Regions from separate parts of the Stenotrophomonas sp. STEN014 genome, predicted to be linked through region 2. Evidence: riboswitches for the same ligand, from Rfam matches in the RefSeq annotation. Region 2 holds a riboswitch; the other holds the start of a gene.
The links. Region 2 has a riboswitch for cobalamin ahead of metE (5-methyltetrahydropteroyltriglutamate--homocysteine S-methyltransferase). Riboswitches for the same ligand answer to the same signal wherever they lie in the genome.
Positions count from the first base shown of each region.

Region 1: it holds a riboswitch for cobalamin, as region 2 does, so the genes downstream of both, btuB (TonB-dependent vitamin B12 receptor) here and metE (5-methyltetrahydropteroyltriglutamate--homocysteine S-methyltransferase) in region 2, are expected to answer to the same signal.

Region 1 covers NZ_JBRREN010000003.1:275,714-283,164, forward strand. The annotation lists gene dinB (DNA polymerase IV) at 1-981, shown strand, start outside; gene gph (phosphoglycolate phosphatase) at 1,031-1,696, shown strand; gene btuB (TonB-dependent vitamin B12 receptor) at 1,796-3,673, opposite strand; cobalamin riboswitch at 3,790-4,027, opposite strand; gene cobT (nicotinate-nucleotide--dimethylbenzimidazole phosphoribosyltransferase) at 4,116-5,186, shown strand; gene ACVOMC_RS06265 (histidine phosphatase family protein) at 5,183-5,770, shown strand; gene cobS (adenosylcobinamide-GDP ribazoletransferase) at 5,767-6,513, shown strand; gene ACVOMC_RS06275 (TfoX/Sxy family protein) at 6,518-6,892, opposite strand; gene ACVOMC_RS06280 (GAF domain-containing protein) at 6,889-7,371, opposite strand.
Region 2 covers NZ_JBRREN010000001.1:393,140-400,590, reverse strand. The annotation lists gene ACVOMC_RS01570 (CHASE2 domain-containing protein) at 1-1,292, opposite strand, end outside; gene ACVOMC_RS01565 (FecR family protein) at 1,303-3,030, opposite strand; gene ACVOMC_RS01560 (surface lipoprotein assembly modifier) at 3,040-4,392, opposite strand; gene ACVOMC_RS01555 (SMR family transporter) at 4,651-4,983, shown strand; cobalamin riboswitch at 5,035-5,271, shown strand; gene metE (5-methyltetrahydropteroyltriglutamate--homocysteine S-methyltransferase) at 5,477-7,451, shown strand, end outside.

The DNA of each region.
Region 1 (7,451 bases), on a different contig from region 2:
TGGAAGGGGCCCCGGTCGGTGGTCTGTGCGGCCTCCTACGAGGCGCGCACCTTCGGGGTGCGCTCGGCGATGCCGGCGTTGCGGGCCGAACGGCTGTGCCCGGACGCGGTGTTCGTGCCGCCGGACTTCGCCCGTTACAAGGCGGTGTCGCGGCAGATCCGCGCGATCTTCCTGCAGCACACGCCGCTGGTGGAACCGCTGTCGCTGGACGAGGCCTATCTGGATGTGACCGCCTCGCCCAGCTGCGGCGGCATCGCCACCGACATCGCCCGCCTGATCCGCGCGCAGATCCGCGAGACGACCGCGCTGACCGCCTCGGCCGGCATCGCCCCGAACAAGTTCCTGGCCAAGATCGCCTCGGACTGGCGCAAGCCCGATGGCCAGTTCGTGGTGCCGCCGTCCAGGGTGGAGCAGTTCCTGACGCCGTTGCCGGTCAACCGCGTGCCGGGCGTGGGCAAGGTGATGGAAGGCCGGCTGGCGGCGCTGGGGATCGCCACCGTCGGTGATCTGCGCGGACTGCCACTGGAGCAGCTGCAGGCGCTGTTCGGCAGTTTCGGCGCCCGACTGTACAAGCGGGCGCGTGGGATCGATGAGCGCCCGGTGGAACCGGACCAGCCGGTGCAGTCCATCTCCTCGGAGGACACGTTTGCCGAGGATCTGCCGCTGGGCCAGTTCGACGAGCTGATCACCCAGCTGGCCGAGCGCACCTGGCGCGCCACCGGACGCACCGAGCGGATTGCCCATACGGTGGTGCTCAAGCTCAAGACCGCGCAGTTCCGCATCCTTACCCGCAGCTTCACCCCGGACTCTCCGCCCGGCTCGGTGGAGGAGCTGCGCGATATCGCCCTGGCGCTGTGCCAGCGGGTGCAGCTGCCGCCGGACACGCGCTACCGGCTGGTGGGGGTGGGCCTGTCCGGCTTCCGTGATCGTGCCGAGGTGCTGCTGCAGGGCGATCTGTTCCGCACCCCAGCGCTGGACTGAGCACGTCGGGCCCTGTATCGGGGCGCCGCTACAATCGACGGTTTTCTGCGTGAGGAGTGTCAACAACGTGGCCACGTCAGCGGTGATTTTCGATCTGGACGGAACCCTGGTGGACAGCGCCGGCGATATCGCCGAGGCGGTCAACCGCTGTCTGGAGGAGCTGGCGCTGGCGCGCGTGCCTGAGGCGCGGGTGCGCAGCTGGATCGGCGAAGGCGTACGCAATCTGGTGGCCACCGCGTTGCGGCACGCCGGCAGCGACCGCCCGCTGGAAACGGTGATGCCGGCCTTCATGCGCCACTACCACGCCTGCCTGCTGCGCAGCCCGCGCCTGTATGCCGGCGTGCCGGAAACGCTGCAGGCGCTGCGCGCACGCGCCCTGCCGATGGCGATCTGCACCAACAAGCCGGCGGCGCTGGTACCGCCGCTGCTGGCACATCTGGGGATCGCGGAGTTCTTCACCCATATCGTCGGCGGCGACAGCCTGCCGCAGCGCAAACCTGCGGCCGAGCCACTGTTGCACGCCGCCGCACTGCTGGGGCAGCCGGCCGGTGCGTGCCTGATGGTGGGCGATTCGGCCACCGATCTGGGCGCGGCCAACCACGCGCACATGCCGGTGGTGCTGGTGCGCTACGGCTATCCGCGGGATCTGGACCTGGATGCGGCCGGCGCACTGGCGGTGATCGACGATCTGCGCGAGCTGTTGCCCCTCGTCTGAGCGGCTGCGTCGCGGCACCGGGTTTTCGGGGCAGTCGCCGCAACAAAAATGCCCCGGTGCGAACACCGGGGCATCGTCGTATCAGCGGAGTGCTCCGCCTCAGTTCTTGCTGTTGTAGCGCAGGGTCAGCTGGTACTCGCGGCCGGGCTGGTTGTACCAGGCCACGGTTTCATAGTCGCGGTCGAACACGTTGGCGGCCTTGGCCTGCAGGCTCCACTCGGCGTTGATTGCGTATTCCACTCGGACATCGACGGTACCGTAGCCGGCCAGACGCACGCTGTTGGCGGCGTTGTCGAAGCGGTGGCCGCTGCCGGCCGCGGTCACGCCCAGACGCAGCGGGCCGAAGCTCTTGTCCACGTCCAGGCGGCCGCTGGTGCGCGCGCGGCGGGCCAGCAGGTTGTCGTAGGTGGCCGCGCCGGCGGTGTGGTCGCGCGGGTCGGTGAAGCTGGCCTGGGCGTTGAGGTCGAAACCGGCCAGCGACAGGTAGCCGGTCAGCTCGGCGCCGCGGATGCGGGCTTCGGCCACGTTGACCAGATCGAAGTTGCTGTCATAGCCGATCAGCTGGTCGATGCGGGTTTCGTAGGCGTTGAAGGTCCAGTTCCAGGTGTCGGCGTACTGGGCGATGCCGAGGTTCAGGCTCTTGGATTCTTCCGGCTTCAGGTCCGGGTTGCTGAAGCCCGGGTAGTACAGGTCGTTGAAGGTCGGTGCCTTGAAGCCGGTGCCGGCGCTGGCGGTCAGGCGGAAACCATGACCGAAGGCAAAGCCGTAACCCAGACTGCCGGTGGTGTGGTTGCCGAACTGCTCGTTGTCGTCGTTGCGCACGCTGGCCTGCAGCGAGTGGGCGCCGAAGCCGCCCTGGTATTCGACGAACATGCCGGTGTTGTCGCGGTTGTCCACATCGAACGCGGTGGTGCTTTCGATCCGGTCCTGCTGCCAATCGGCGCCGGCGCTGATCTGCTGGCCTTCGCCAAACTTGATGTCGCCTTGCACGGCGGCGGTGTCGCGACGGGTGTTGAACACGCTGGCCAGGGTGCGCGCGCCGCCGGCCGCGAAGTAGCTGTCGGCCTGGTCGCTGCTGCGGCCGAGCTGCGCGCTCAGGCGGAAGCTGTCCGAGGGCGCCCATGCCAGCTTGCCGCCGTAGACCTGCTGGCGGTTGTCGGCTTCGTTGCCGCCGAAGATGCTGCCGTCGTACTCGTTGAAGCTGTCCGAGTTCAGCATGTGGCCTTCCAGGCTCAATGCCTCGCTCAGCGCATAACCGCCGCGCACGTTGATCGAGGTGTTGCGGTAGCCGTCACGGTCCGGCTCATCGGCATAGCAGCCCGCGCCCCAGCCGGCGGCGGTGCCGCGGCAGGCGTTGATGCCGTCGGTGCTCTGGTAGCCGCCCTGGGCGGAGATCCAGCCGCGTTCGCCGCGGTTGCTGAAGCCGGCACTGGCCTGGCGCAGGTTGTGGCTGCCGGCGGTGAGCGCCAGATTCTGCTGCAGGCCCTGGCCGGCGGCGCGGGTGAAGATCTGGATCACGCCGCCAATGGCTTCGGAGCCGTACAGGCTCGAACGCGGGCCGCGCACGATCTCCACGCGCTCGATCTGGTCGACCGGCAGGTCCTGCAGGGTCGGCATGCCGTTGGTGGCCGAACCGATGCGCACGCCGTCCACCAGCACCAGCACCTGGTTGGAGTTGCTGCCACGCAGGAACAGCGAGGTGATCTTGCCGGCGCCGCCCTGGTTGGCGAAATCCAGGCCGGCCCGGCCGCGCAGCAGTTCCAGCAGCGAGCTGGCCTGGCTGCGGTCGATCTGCACGCGGTCGATCACCTGCACCGGCACCACGCTGTTCTCGATCGAGACCGGGGTACGGGTGGCGGTGACGGTGATGTCATCGAGTCGGGTCGGAGCCGGCTCGGTCGGCGCGTTCTGCGCGGCGGCAACGTCCGGCAAGGCCAAGGCAAGGGCGAGGGAAAGGGTGTGGTAAGACAGTTTCATGGAAGCTCCTGGACCTGCGCGCTCCCGCGCAGGCGGATGGGGAAGGCTGCCAGAAGAGGGAAGAAGACGGAGGTCGCGCACACGGCGCTACAGCCGCCGCCATGCCCTCCGCATCGCAACCAGTCGGCTTCCGGGCCGGTCTCCGGACTCGCAGGCGAGGCAGCCGAGGCTGCTTCCGACCAGGCGCCTTCCCGTGCCATGCACAGTGGCGGTGTTGCCTGGTCTTGTCCTGCTTACCGTTGCGGGGGCAGTGCCGGAATGGCGGACGGCTGGAATTCCAGCAGGGCGCGGCACCGGCTTCCCGTTTCAACCGTCCGGCAAGGCCGGCCGGTCACCCGAAAGTGCGCGCATTCTATGCGATCACCGCCAGGCCTGCGCAAAAGGCCGGCAACCGCGCCTGGACGGTTAAAATGCGCGATTGCATCGCAGTATCGGAACAGTCGTGACAGAAACGTGGTTCGGGCAGGCCTGTGGGCAGCCTTCGCAGGAACACCGCCAACGTGCCATCGCCCGCCAGCGGCAGCTGACCAAGCCCGAGGGCGCGCTGGGCCGGCTGGAGACGCTGGCCATCGAACTGGCCGCGCTGCAGGCCGCTGACCGGCCGCAGGCCGCGCAGGTGCCGGTGATCGTGTTCGCCGGCGACCACGGGGTTGCCGCGCGCGGGGTCTCGGCCTATCCGGCCGAAGTCACGGTGCAGATGCTGCACAACTTCGCTGCCGGGGGCGCGGCTGTCGCGGTGCTGGCGCGTGAGCTGGGCCTGCCGCTGCATGTGTGGGATGTGGGCAGCCGCGCGACCGCCCCGATCGCCGGAGTCGTCACCGACAAGGCCCGTCACGGCACCGCGGATTTCAGCACCGCCGAGGCGATGTCGGAAGTCGAATTGCGTGCCACTTTCGACGCCGGCCGGCGCGCGGTGGACCCTGTCTGCGCCGGCGGCGCGGACCTGCTGGTGCTGGGGGAAATGGGCATCGGCAATACCACCTCCGCCAGTGCTCTGGCCGCGGTGCTGGGGTCGTTGCCGCTGGAGGAGCTGGTCGGCATCGGCACCGGGCTGGACGCGGTGCGCATGGTGCAGAAGAAGAACATCATCGCCCGCGCGCTGGCCCTGCATGGCGAGGCGATCAACGCCGCGGCATCACCGGGCTGGGAAGCGCTGCGCCGCGTCGGCGGGCTGGAGATCGCGGCGATGAGCGCGGCGATGATCGCCGCCGCACAGCGCGGCGTGCCGGTGCTGGTGGATGGCTTCATCGTCTCGGCCGCCGCGTTGGCCGCGGTGCGCATCAATCCCGGGGTACGGCCGTGGCTGCTGTTCTCGCACCAGTCGGCCGAGCGCGGGCATGTCCGCCTGCTCGAGCTGCTGCAGGCGCAGCCGCTGCTGCAACTGGATCTGCGTCTGGGCGAAGGCTCCGGCGCGGCGCTGGCCTTGCCGCTGGTGCGCATGGCCTGCGCGCTGCACAACCAGATGGCCACGTTTGAAGAAGCGGCCGTGGCCGATCGTGACGGCCGCCGATGATCCTGGATCTGATGCGGCACGCGTCCACCGGGCGCCAGGGCTATCTGGACGGCCGCACCGACCCGCCGCTGGTCGACGGCGCGATGGAGGCGTTGCATCGCTGCCATGCCGGCCTGGACTGGAGCCGGGTGATCGCCTCGCCGCGCCGCCGCGCGCTGGATACCGCGCACGCGCTGCTGGCCGGCACCGACCAGTTCTGCGAGATCCATCCGGACTGGGCCGAGCTCGACTTCGGCGACTGGGACGGTCGTCATTTCGATGAGCTGCCGGCCGAGCAACTGGCCGGCCTGTATGAAGAGCCGCACGAGGTGATGCCACCCAATGGCGAGTCGTGGCAGCAGTTCCAGGCGCGCGTGGAACTGCAGTTGCAGCGGTTGATGGACGAGGACGACGGCGATGGCCGGCCGGTGCTGGTGGTCAGTCATGCCGGCGTGTTGCGGCTGGCGATCTCGCGCATCTGCGGCATGCCGTTGTCGCTGCTGTGGGCGCTGCGTATCGACTACGGCACCCGCGTGCGGTTGCGGGTGGAGCGCGGCGAGGACGGCCGGCTGTGGGGCGAGCTGCTGGAGCTGCGCCAGCCATGAGCGTGCGCCGGCTGATCCTGGCCATCCAGTTCCTGACCCGGCTGCCGACGCCGCAGGTCAAGGACTTCCGCCAGGAGGACCTGAGCCGTTCGGCCGTGTACTACCCGCTGGTGGGTGCGCTTATCGGCGTGCTGCTGGCGCTGCCGCTGTATGCGCTGGGCGAGCGGCCGTGGCTGGCCGGCGCGCTGACCCTGTTGCTGTGGGTGTGGGTGACCGGCGCGCTGCATCTGGACGGGCTGGGCGATGTGGCCGACGCGTTCGGCGCGGCGCATCGCAACCCGCAGCGTTTTCTGGAGGTGCTCAAGGATCCGCACATGGGCGTGTTCGGCGTGGTCACGCTGGTCATGCAGCTGCTGCTCAAGTTCGTGCTGCTGACCGAACTGGCCGCCAGTCCCGCCTGGTTCGGCATCGTGCTGGTGCCGGTGTGGGCGCGCTGGGGCACCTTGTGGTGGAGCCAGCGGATTCCGTCGTTGCATGGCGATGGCATGGGGGAACGTTTTTCCTGGCAGCTGCGGCCGGCGGCGATGTGGCTGTGGGCGCTGTTGCTGGCGGCGCTGACCGGGGTCTGTGCGTGGCCGCTGCTGCTGGCGTTGCTGCTGGTGCCGCTGGTCGCCTGGTACTGGCGGCGCGCGCTGGGCGGTATTTCCGGCGACTGTCTGGGCGCCAGTGTCGAGGTGGTCGAAACCCTGCTGTTGCTGGCGCTGGCGCTGTGGCCGGGCAGCGCGCTACCGTTCTGGGCGTGAGACGTCAGTCTTCGCTGAAACGGATTTCCGCGGTGCGGTCCGATTCGGCTTCCGCCGGCTCCGCGGGGGGCAGGCGGGTTTCGTGCACCGGCCCGGCGGCCTGAGTGCCGCGCGCGGCCGGCAACTCGGCCAGGGCCGCTTCGTATTCGGCGACCAGCTGCTGACGGCGGGCTTCGGGCACGTCCTGCCAATGACAGTCGACCAGCGCGCCTTCCAGCGAATACAGCAGATTCAGGCTGGGCTTGAAGCCGGCGCGGCGCACTTTCATGAACGCCGCCACCGGACCGGCGGCGACCAGGTCCTGCTGGCTGCGCAATCCCACCTGACGCAGCCATGCGGCGCTTTTCGGGCCGATGTTGCGCAGCTTGGTGGTACTCACGCCAACGACTCGACGAAGACCTGGGCGATGGCTTCCAGGCCGTGCTGGTCCTCGGCATCGAAGCGCGCGGTGACCGGGCTGTCGATATCCAGTACGCCGATCAGCTGGCCGTTATGCAGCAACGGCACCACCAGTTCCGAACGCGAGGCCGAATCGCAGGCGATATGGCCGGGGAACGCATCCACATCATCGATGCGCTGGGTCTGGCGGCTGCTCGCCGCCGCGCCGCAGACGCCCTTGTGCAGGGGAATGCGCACGCAGGCCGGCAAGCCCTGGAAGGGCCCGACCACCAGTTCGGTGCCATCGTAGAAATAGAAACCCGCCCAGTTCAGCTGCGGCAGCGCGTGGTAGATCAGGGCTGACAGATTGGCGGCATTGGCGATGCGGTCGCGTTCGCCCTGCACCAGTGCACGGGCCTGGGCCAGCAGCTGGGCGTACTGTTCCGGCTTGCTGCCGGTGAGGGAGGAGGTATTGAACATCGTATGAGTCTAGCGCCTGCGGGGGCACCGATTGTGCCAGCGGCGACAACGCTGTGGCTGGAATATGTCCGGCGGCTTGG
Region 2 (7,451 bases):
ACCGCCAACAGACACAACACGGCCGGCAGCGGATCCAGCAGCCAGGCGTGCCGGCGGTACGCCCACCATGCGCCGCCGAGCACCGCGACCAGCAATCCCAGCAACACCGCCGAAGACAGCAGCGGACGACTGCCGTTGAGTACCAGCAACAACAGCAGCGCGCCCACTACCGCCACCAGCACCTCGGCACCGCGTGCCCAGTCCGGGCGCTGCAGGAACTGCTGGTTCAAGGCCTGGTCGATCAGCTCGGCATGCACGTTGACACCCGGCGCGGCCGACGCCAGCGGAGTGGCGACGATATCGCGCAGACCGATCGCCGAGGTTCCCACCAGCACGATGCGCCCCTCCACCTTGGCCGCCAACCTCGCCGCGTCGGACTGCAGCAGCTGCCATGCAGGAATCACGCTCATGTGCGGCATGCCCGAGTAATGCAGGCGCAGATGCCCATGCCCGGAGGCCGGCAACTCCAGCGCGCCAACCTTCACCGACATCAGCGCCAGCGACCCGCCGCCGCGTTCGCCACTGGCATCGGTGGAACGCAGTACCAGGCCCGACGCACCCTGCGCCACACGCAGCGCCTCCACGCCGAGACCGGGATACAGCTGGCCCGCGGCCGCGGTCACCAGCGGCATCGAACGGATGATGTTGTCGTGGGCCGGCGGAAACGAAAAACTGCCAAGGCCGCTGGCGGCCGCGGTCAGCACCGGCAGATTGGACAGGCCGCCCCGGACGGCCGGCAGGTACTGGCGCGGATCGGTCCCGGCAAAGGACAGCCCGGCCAGCGGCGATGGCAGCTCACGGCCGACTTCATCGGCCGGCGCCACCCCCATCACCACCGGATGGCGGACGATGGCCGCGGCGAACAGCGCATCGTTATCCAGCGCCAGCTGCGGCGGCAGGCGGATATCCAGCCCCTGCGCGCGCCACCGCTGCAGCTGTGGCCCCAGCGAGGTGCGATCGGGTTCGGTGAAAACCATGTCAAAAGCGATGGCGGCCGCCCCCAGCTGGCCGGCGGTGTCGACCAGCTGCCCGATCTGGTCGCGCGGCCACGGCCATTGGCCGACCCGCTGCAGCGAGGCCTCATCGATATCCACCACGACCACGCCCGGATCGGCCGAAGCCGTGCGCGGCGCGCTGCGCTGGAAGGCATCGAACAGCAGGTCCGACAGTCGCGCCAGGCCATCGCGCAGCACCACGTCCGCCACCAGCGTCAGCAGCAGTACCAGCACACCCGCGAAGAGCAGCCGGGCCTTGCCCGGGCGCAGTGGCCGCGTGTTTGCCGCTCTGATCATCGACCGCCGCTCACTTGGCAGCGCCGGCATCACGGGTACCGCCGAAAATACCGCTGGCCGACCATTCGCCCTCCTCGACCTGGAAGGTGCCGAACATCGCCGCAGCCTTGTCCTCGCCATCGCTGGCGAAACCGGCGCTGTAGCCGCCACTGAGCGAACTGTTCTGGTCGTCCATCAGGCTTCCCGCAAAGGCGCCATCGGGCGTGCCCGGCAATGCCATGGTGTTGATATCCAGATTGCGGTCGCCAAAGGTGCGTCCATCGAAGTTGCTGATCTGGAGGCTGCCGGTGCCGGTGGCGAAATCCACGGTCGCGCTGAAGTCGCCCCGGACGGTACGGGTATCGGAGACGCCATCGCTCACCGCTCCGAGCGCATGGCCGCTGTAGCTGGCGACGATATCGGTGGGCAGCTGCGCAGCGGGAGTGACGTTGCCCACGATCCAGTAGCCGTGCTCGGCGCTGTACTCGGTGCCGTTGGTGGGCACGAGCGCCTCCCAGTGGCCCCAGCTGAGGTAGTCGCAGTCACACAGCAACGCCGGGTCGGCCGCCACCTGCAGGGTGCCGTAGCTGTTGCTGGCGCCGTACTCGGTGTTGGACACGTACTGGCCATCGACGACCTCGTAGGCCGCACCCTCCCACTGCATCGGCGCGATGCGCGCGGAGAACGTTCCGGCGGTCACATCGAAAACCAGCTGTGCGCTGCCGCCGAGGGCCGCACGGCCACCACTGAAGCTCGACGCGAAGCCGCTGTACGTGCCTGTCAGCGTTTGCAACGGGGGCTCCGGCTCCGGCTCCGGCTCCGGCTCCGGCTCTGGCTCTGGCTCTGGCTCTGGCTCGGGCTCTGGCTCTGGCTCGGGCTCTGGCTCTGGCTCCGGCTCCGGCTCCGGCTCCGGCTCCGGCTCGGGCTCCGGCTCGGGCTCGGGCTCCGGCTCCGGCACGGCTGCGATATCGCCATAAGTGGCGGCCAACGTCAGCTCGTCGCTGTCCGGGGTGCTGCCGCCACCGGCCTGCTCTGGCGTACGGCTGCGGTCGGCCGGATCCATCGCCATCGGCGCGCCGCTGAATCCGGCCAGGCCACTGGGATTGCCGTCCAGCCCTCCGGCATCGCCCATCGGCGGATTGGGCGAGTCGGGGACGGCTCCCGGCGACAGCGCGGGCAGATCCCCCGGGTAAGTCGCCCGGCCATCCGTGCCGACCACCATCGACGTCCCGGCCTGGCTCAGATTGCCGGAGTGCCCGTCATTGCCGGTCCAATCGATGCCATCCCCATAGACCAGATCGACGCGCAGCCGATCGCCGATGAGCATATCCACCACCGCCCCGCGGATGCCGGCCGTGCCCACCGGGGTGGTGATGGAGGCACCGCCCTTGGCTTTGGAGGCCGCTCCTCCGACAAACCGCAGGATGCCGCGGCTGGCACTGGCCGCCAATCGGGCGCTGCCCTTGGCCGGGTCGTAGACGAAGCGGTCGATGACCAGCGACGAGCGCGGGCCGACGGTGAAGCTGCTGCCATCGGCCAGCAGGATCTGCACCGCGCCCTTGTCGTCGGTCTCGAAGCGCTGGTCGCGCAGCACGTGGTCGCCCAGCCGCACCTGGCGCATGGCGGCGGTTCCGCTCTGGCTGCGCGCCGCCGGCGACACCGCAGCGGTCACGCCCACCTGCGGCTGCTGGGCGAACGCCGGGGGCAACAGTACGGCCGCCTTGAGCAGGACGATCACCGGAAGATATTTGGCCGCCATGTCGTGTCCTCAGAAGCTCTGTGTCAGCGAAAACCCGACGAAGCGGTTGCTGTAATCGCGGATCTGGTAGTTCGAATGCACCGTGCGCCAGCCGGCGAAGAACTGCAGCTCGGTGCTGTCGCGCAGCGGAACGGTCTGCACCAGCTGCAGCATCAGTTCGTTGCCCTTCTGCACATGGCGCCGGTCCACCACCGGCATCGGCGCGTCATTGCGGCGGCGGCCCAGCTGCCCCAGCAGCGCCAGCGTCCAGGACTGCTGGCCAGCAGCAGCTGGCGCGGCAAAACGGTGACTCAGGCCGGCAGTGAGCCGCGGTTCCCAGTAGGCGTTGTAACCGGCGCGTGCCTCACGGCGCTCGACACCGGGGCCGATCACCCATTGCCAGTCGGCAGCGTGCTGGCGGGTGTAACTCACGCTGGCGCGATAGCGCTGGCCGGAGAACTCCGCCGCGCTGGCCTGGGCCGGTGGCGGGGTGTAGTGCTCATCGCGGTAGTCGAGGTTCACCGCCAGCGCCGCCTCGCGTCCAACCGGCTGCCGGTAGGCCAGCGCCAGTCCTTCCGACTGCATGTAACGCGCGCCCTGCAGCCACATCTGTCCGGTGACCGCGCTGAGCGACAGGCGCGCATCGCGCAGTCCCAGCCGGCTGAGCGAGAAATCCGGCCCCACCCGCAGCTCCAGCACCTGGCTGTCGAGCCGGTCCAGTTCGCGATAGCGATTGCCCGAGCCGCCCAGCGACACATCCAGGCGGTCGCCGTGGCGCGACAGCAGATGCCGGTAGCGCAGATTCGCCCCCACCTGGCCGCTCAGGTCGCTGGCCGCACGCGACTCGGGCGACAGCAGGAAATCCAGGCCGTTGAGGGAAATCGAGTTCACATCCGGCGCCGCGTTGGCATTGCTTTCCCAGCGGCTGCCGAGCATCACGCGCCCGGAGAACCCGCTGCGTTGCCGCTTGCCGGCATCGATCACCGCCAGATAGCCCTCGACCTTGATCCGCACCGGCTCGGGCGTATCGGTCCGCGCCAGCACCGCGTCAAACAGCGTGCGGGCCTGGGGATAGGCGCCCAGCCGGAAGTACAGCGCGGCCAGTTCCAGCTGCAGCCGCGGCGTGGCCGGATGCTGCACCAGCAGACGTTCATAGGTGCCGATGGCCGCTTCGTAGTCGCCCACGCGGGTGGACAGCACCGCATAGGCAAAACCGGTATCGACATCGGCCGGGTTGGCGAGGATCTTCTGGAACAGCGCGCGGCGCTGCTCCTCCAGCTGCGGCACCTCGGCGGCCGGCACCGAGGGCGGCAGGTTGTAGGAACGGTGCTGCGCCCAGCTGGTGCCGGTTGAAACACAGCACAGCGCTGCCGCCAGCAACACCGTCCGCGCTCGCCCCCTGCGTGCTGCGGCTACCGGTGCTGCCTGGCGGCGGCACTGTCCCCCCATGCGTGTCCTGCTCACATCCACCTCCCCACCGCGCGCTCCAACCACTGTCGGCCGACAGCGCAGGGCGCAGCGTGCGCGGAGTGTAGGGAACCGGCGTAAGAGCCCGGCCGGCGCGCTGCTCATCCAGCCGGGAATGGCTCGCCGTAGAATCCCGTACACGCCCTTCCGTGCGTGCCCCGCGATCTACGTCCCATGAATGCCTACGCCCTGCTTGCCTGTGCCATCGTCCTGGAAGTGGCCGCCACCTCCCTGCTCAAGGCCTCCGATGGCATGACCCGGCTGTGGCCGACGCTCGGCGCGCTGGCAGGCTACGGGGTGTGCTTCTGGCTGCTGTCGCTGGTGATGAAGTCCATCCCCACCGGCATCGCCTACGCGGTCTGGTCCGGCGTGGGCATCGTGCTGATCTCGCTGATCGGCCTGTTCGTGTTCAAACAGAAGCTCGACGCCGCGGCCATCCTCGGCATCGGCCTGATCTGCGCCGGGGTGCTGGTGATCAACCTGTTCTCGCGCGCCAGCGCCCACTGAGCCGATTGCCTGCTGCTGAAACCAGTGCTTGACCGCCACCGCCGCGGGGCCTACCTTGTGTCCGCCACAGGTATCCATCTCTTAATTCGCATGAAGGGATGGAATTAAACGGGAATCCGGTGACGCAGGCCGCAAGGCCTGCCATTCCGGAGCTGCCCCGCAGCGGTGAATGGAAACGACCGCCGTCAACAGCACTGGGTTCATCCCCGGGAAGCGACGGCCAGTAGGAGGATGCCAGGCGCATCCGTGTCCATCAGCCCGAATACCGGCCTGGGCCGGGAGACCTGCCGTCTCCCGATTCGACCTGGAGTCTCCGCGGGGAGGCAGCCGGTACCGTCAGCCTGCAGCCGCGGGAGCGGTGCGCTGCATCCACGCCAGATGTCCGGTTCGCCCGCGGGGGCGAAGGTCGCTGGCGGGGTGGAGGCAGCCGCAAGGCATGCGCCCACCGCGCGGTTCCTTCGTTCCTCAATGCCCATGCAATGAGGAAAGAATCATGACTACCGTTACCAACCTGGGGTTTCCCCGTATCGGCGCGCGCCGCGAACTCAAGCGCGCCCTGGAGAGCTACTGGCGCGGCGAGAGCTGCGTGGCCGAGCTGCAGGCCACAGCCGCCAGTCTGCGCATGCGTCACTGGCAGCTGCAACGCGAGGCCGGCGTGGACGTACCGCCGAGCAACGATTTCAGCCTGTATGACCAGGTGCTCGATACCGCCGTGCTGTTCGATGCGATCCCCGAGCGCTACCGGCCGCTGGCCGAGCACTGCCCGCTGGACGCCTACTTCGCCATGGCCCGCGGCCTGCAGCGCGGGGGCGTGGACCTGCACGCGCTGGAAATGACCAAGTGGTTCGACACCAACTACCACTACCTGGTGCCGGAGCTGCAGCGCGGCCAGCGTTTTTCGCTGCGCGGCGACAAGCCGCTGGCCGAATACCGCGAGGCCAGGGCACTGGGGATCCAGACCCGCACGGTGCTGCTCGGCCCGGTCAGCTTCCTGCTGCTGTCCAAAACCACCGACAACAGCAATCCGCTGGAGCTGCTCGATGCGCTGCTGCCGGCCTACGCGCAGTTGCTGGCCGCCCTCAGGGAGGAGGGCGCCAGCTGGGTGCAGCTGGACGAGCCGGTGCTGGTGCAGGACCTGGACCCGGCCGCGCGTGATGCCATTCGCCACGCCTATGCCGTCCTTGCCGGCCAGCCGCGCCCGGAGATCCTGCTGGCCACCTACTTCGGTGCGCTGGACGACAACCTGGAGCTGGCCACATCGCTGCCGGTCGAAGGCCTGCATGTAGACCTGGTGCGCGCCCCCGAGCAGCTCGACGCGGTGCTGCGCGCATGGCCGGCCGGGCGCGTGCTGTCGCTAGGTCTGGTCAACGGCCGCAACGTCTGGCGCAGCGCGCTGGACAACGCCCTGATCCTGGCCCGCTACGCGCTCGGCCACCGCGGCCCGGACCGGCTGTGGCTGGCGCCGTCCTGCTCGCTGCTGCATTGCCCGGTGGACCTGGCGCTGGAGAAGAAGCTCGAGCCGGAGCTGCGCAGCTGGCTGGCATTCGCGCGGCAGAAGCTCGAAGAACTGCGGCTGATCGCCGACACCCTGACCGGCAGCCGCGATACCTCGCCGCAACTGGCGCAGGCCCGCGCCGCGCTGGAATCGCGCCGCCAGTCGCCGCGCGTGCACAACCCGGCGGTCAAAGCACGGCTGGCGGCCTTGGATGCCGACGCGGGTGTGCGCGCCAGCGCCCATGCGCAGCGCCGCCAGCGGCAGGCCGAGGCGCTGCGCTTGCCGCTGTTCCCGACCACCACGATCGGCTCGTTCCCGCAGACACAGGAAGTGCGCGATGCCCGCGCCCGGCATCGCGCCGGCAAGCTGTCCAGCGCCGACTACGACAGCTTCCTCGCCGCGCAGACCGAGCACTGCGTGCGCCTGCAAGAGCAGATCGGGCTGGACGTACTGGTGCATGGCGAGTTCGAGCGCAACGACATGGTCGAGTACTTCGGCGAACAGCTGCAGGGCTTCGCCTTCACCGGCAACGGCTGGGTGCAGAGCTACGGCTCGCGCTGCGTGAAACCGCCACTGATCTATGGCGATGTCAGCCGGCCGGCACCGATGACGGTACGCTGGTCGCAGTACGCCCAATCGCTGACCGAGCGGCCGCTCAAGGGCATGCTGACCGGACCGGTGACCGTGCTGCAGTGGTCGTTCGTGCGTGACGACCAGTCACGCGCCCAGACCTGCATGCAGATCGCGCTGGCGCTGCGCGATGAGGTGCTGGATCTGGAAGCGGCCGGGATCCGCGCCATCCAGATCGACGAACCGGCCCTGCGCGAAGGCCTGCCGCTGCGACGGGCGCAATGGCAGGCGTATCTGGACTGGGCGGTGGCCGCGTTCGGCATCAGCGCCGGCGGCGTCGCTGACGCCACCCAGATCCATACCCACATGTGCTACGCGCAGTTCAACGACATCATCGACGCGG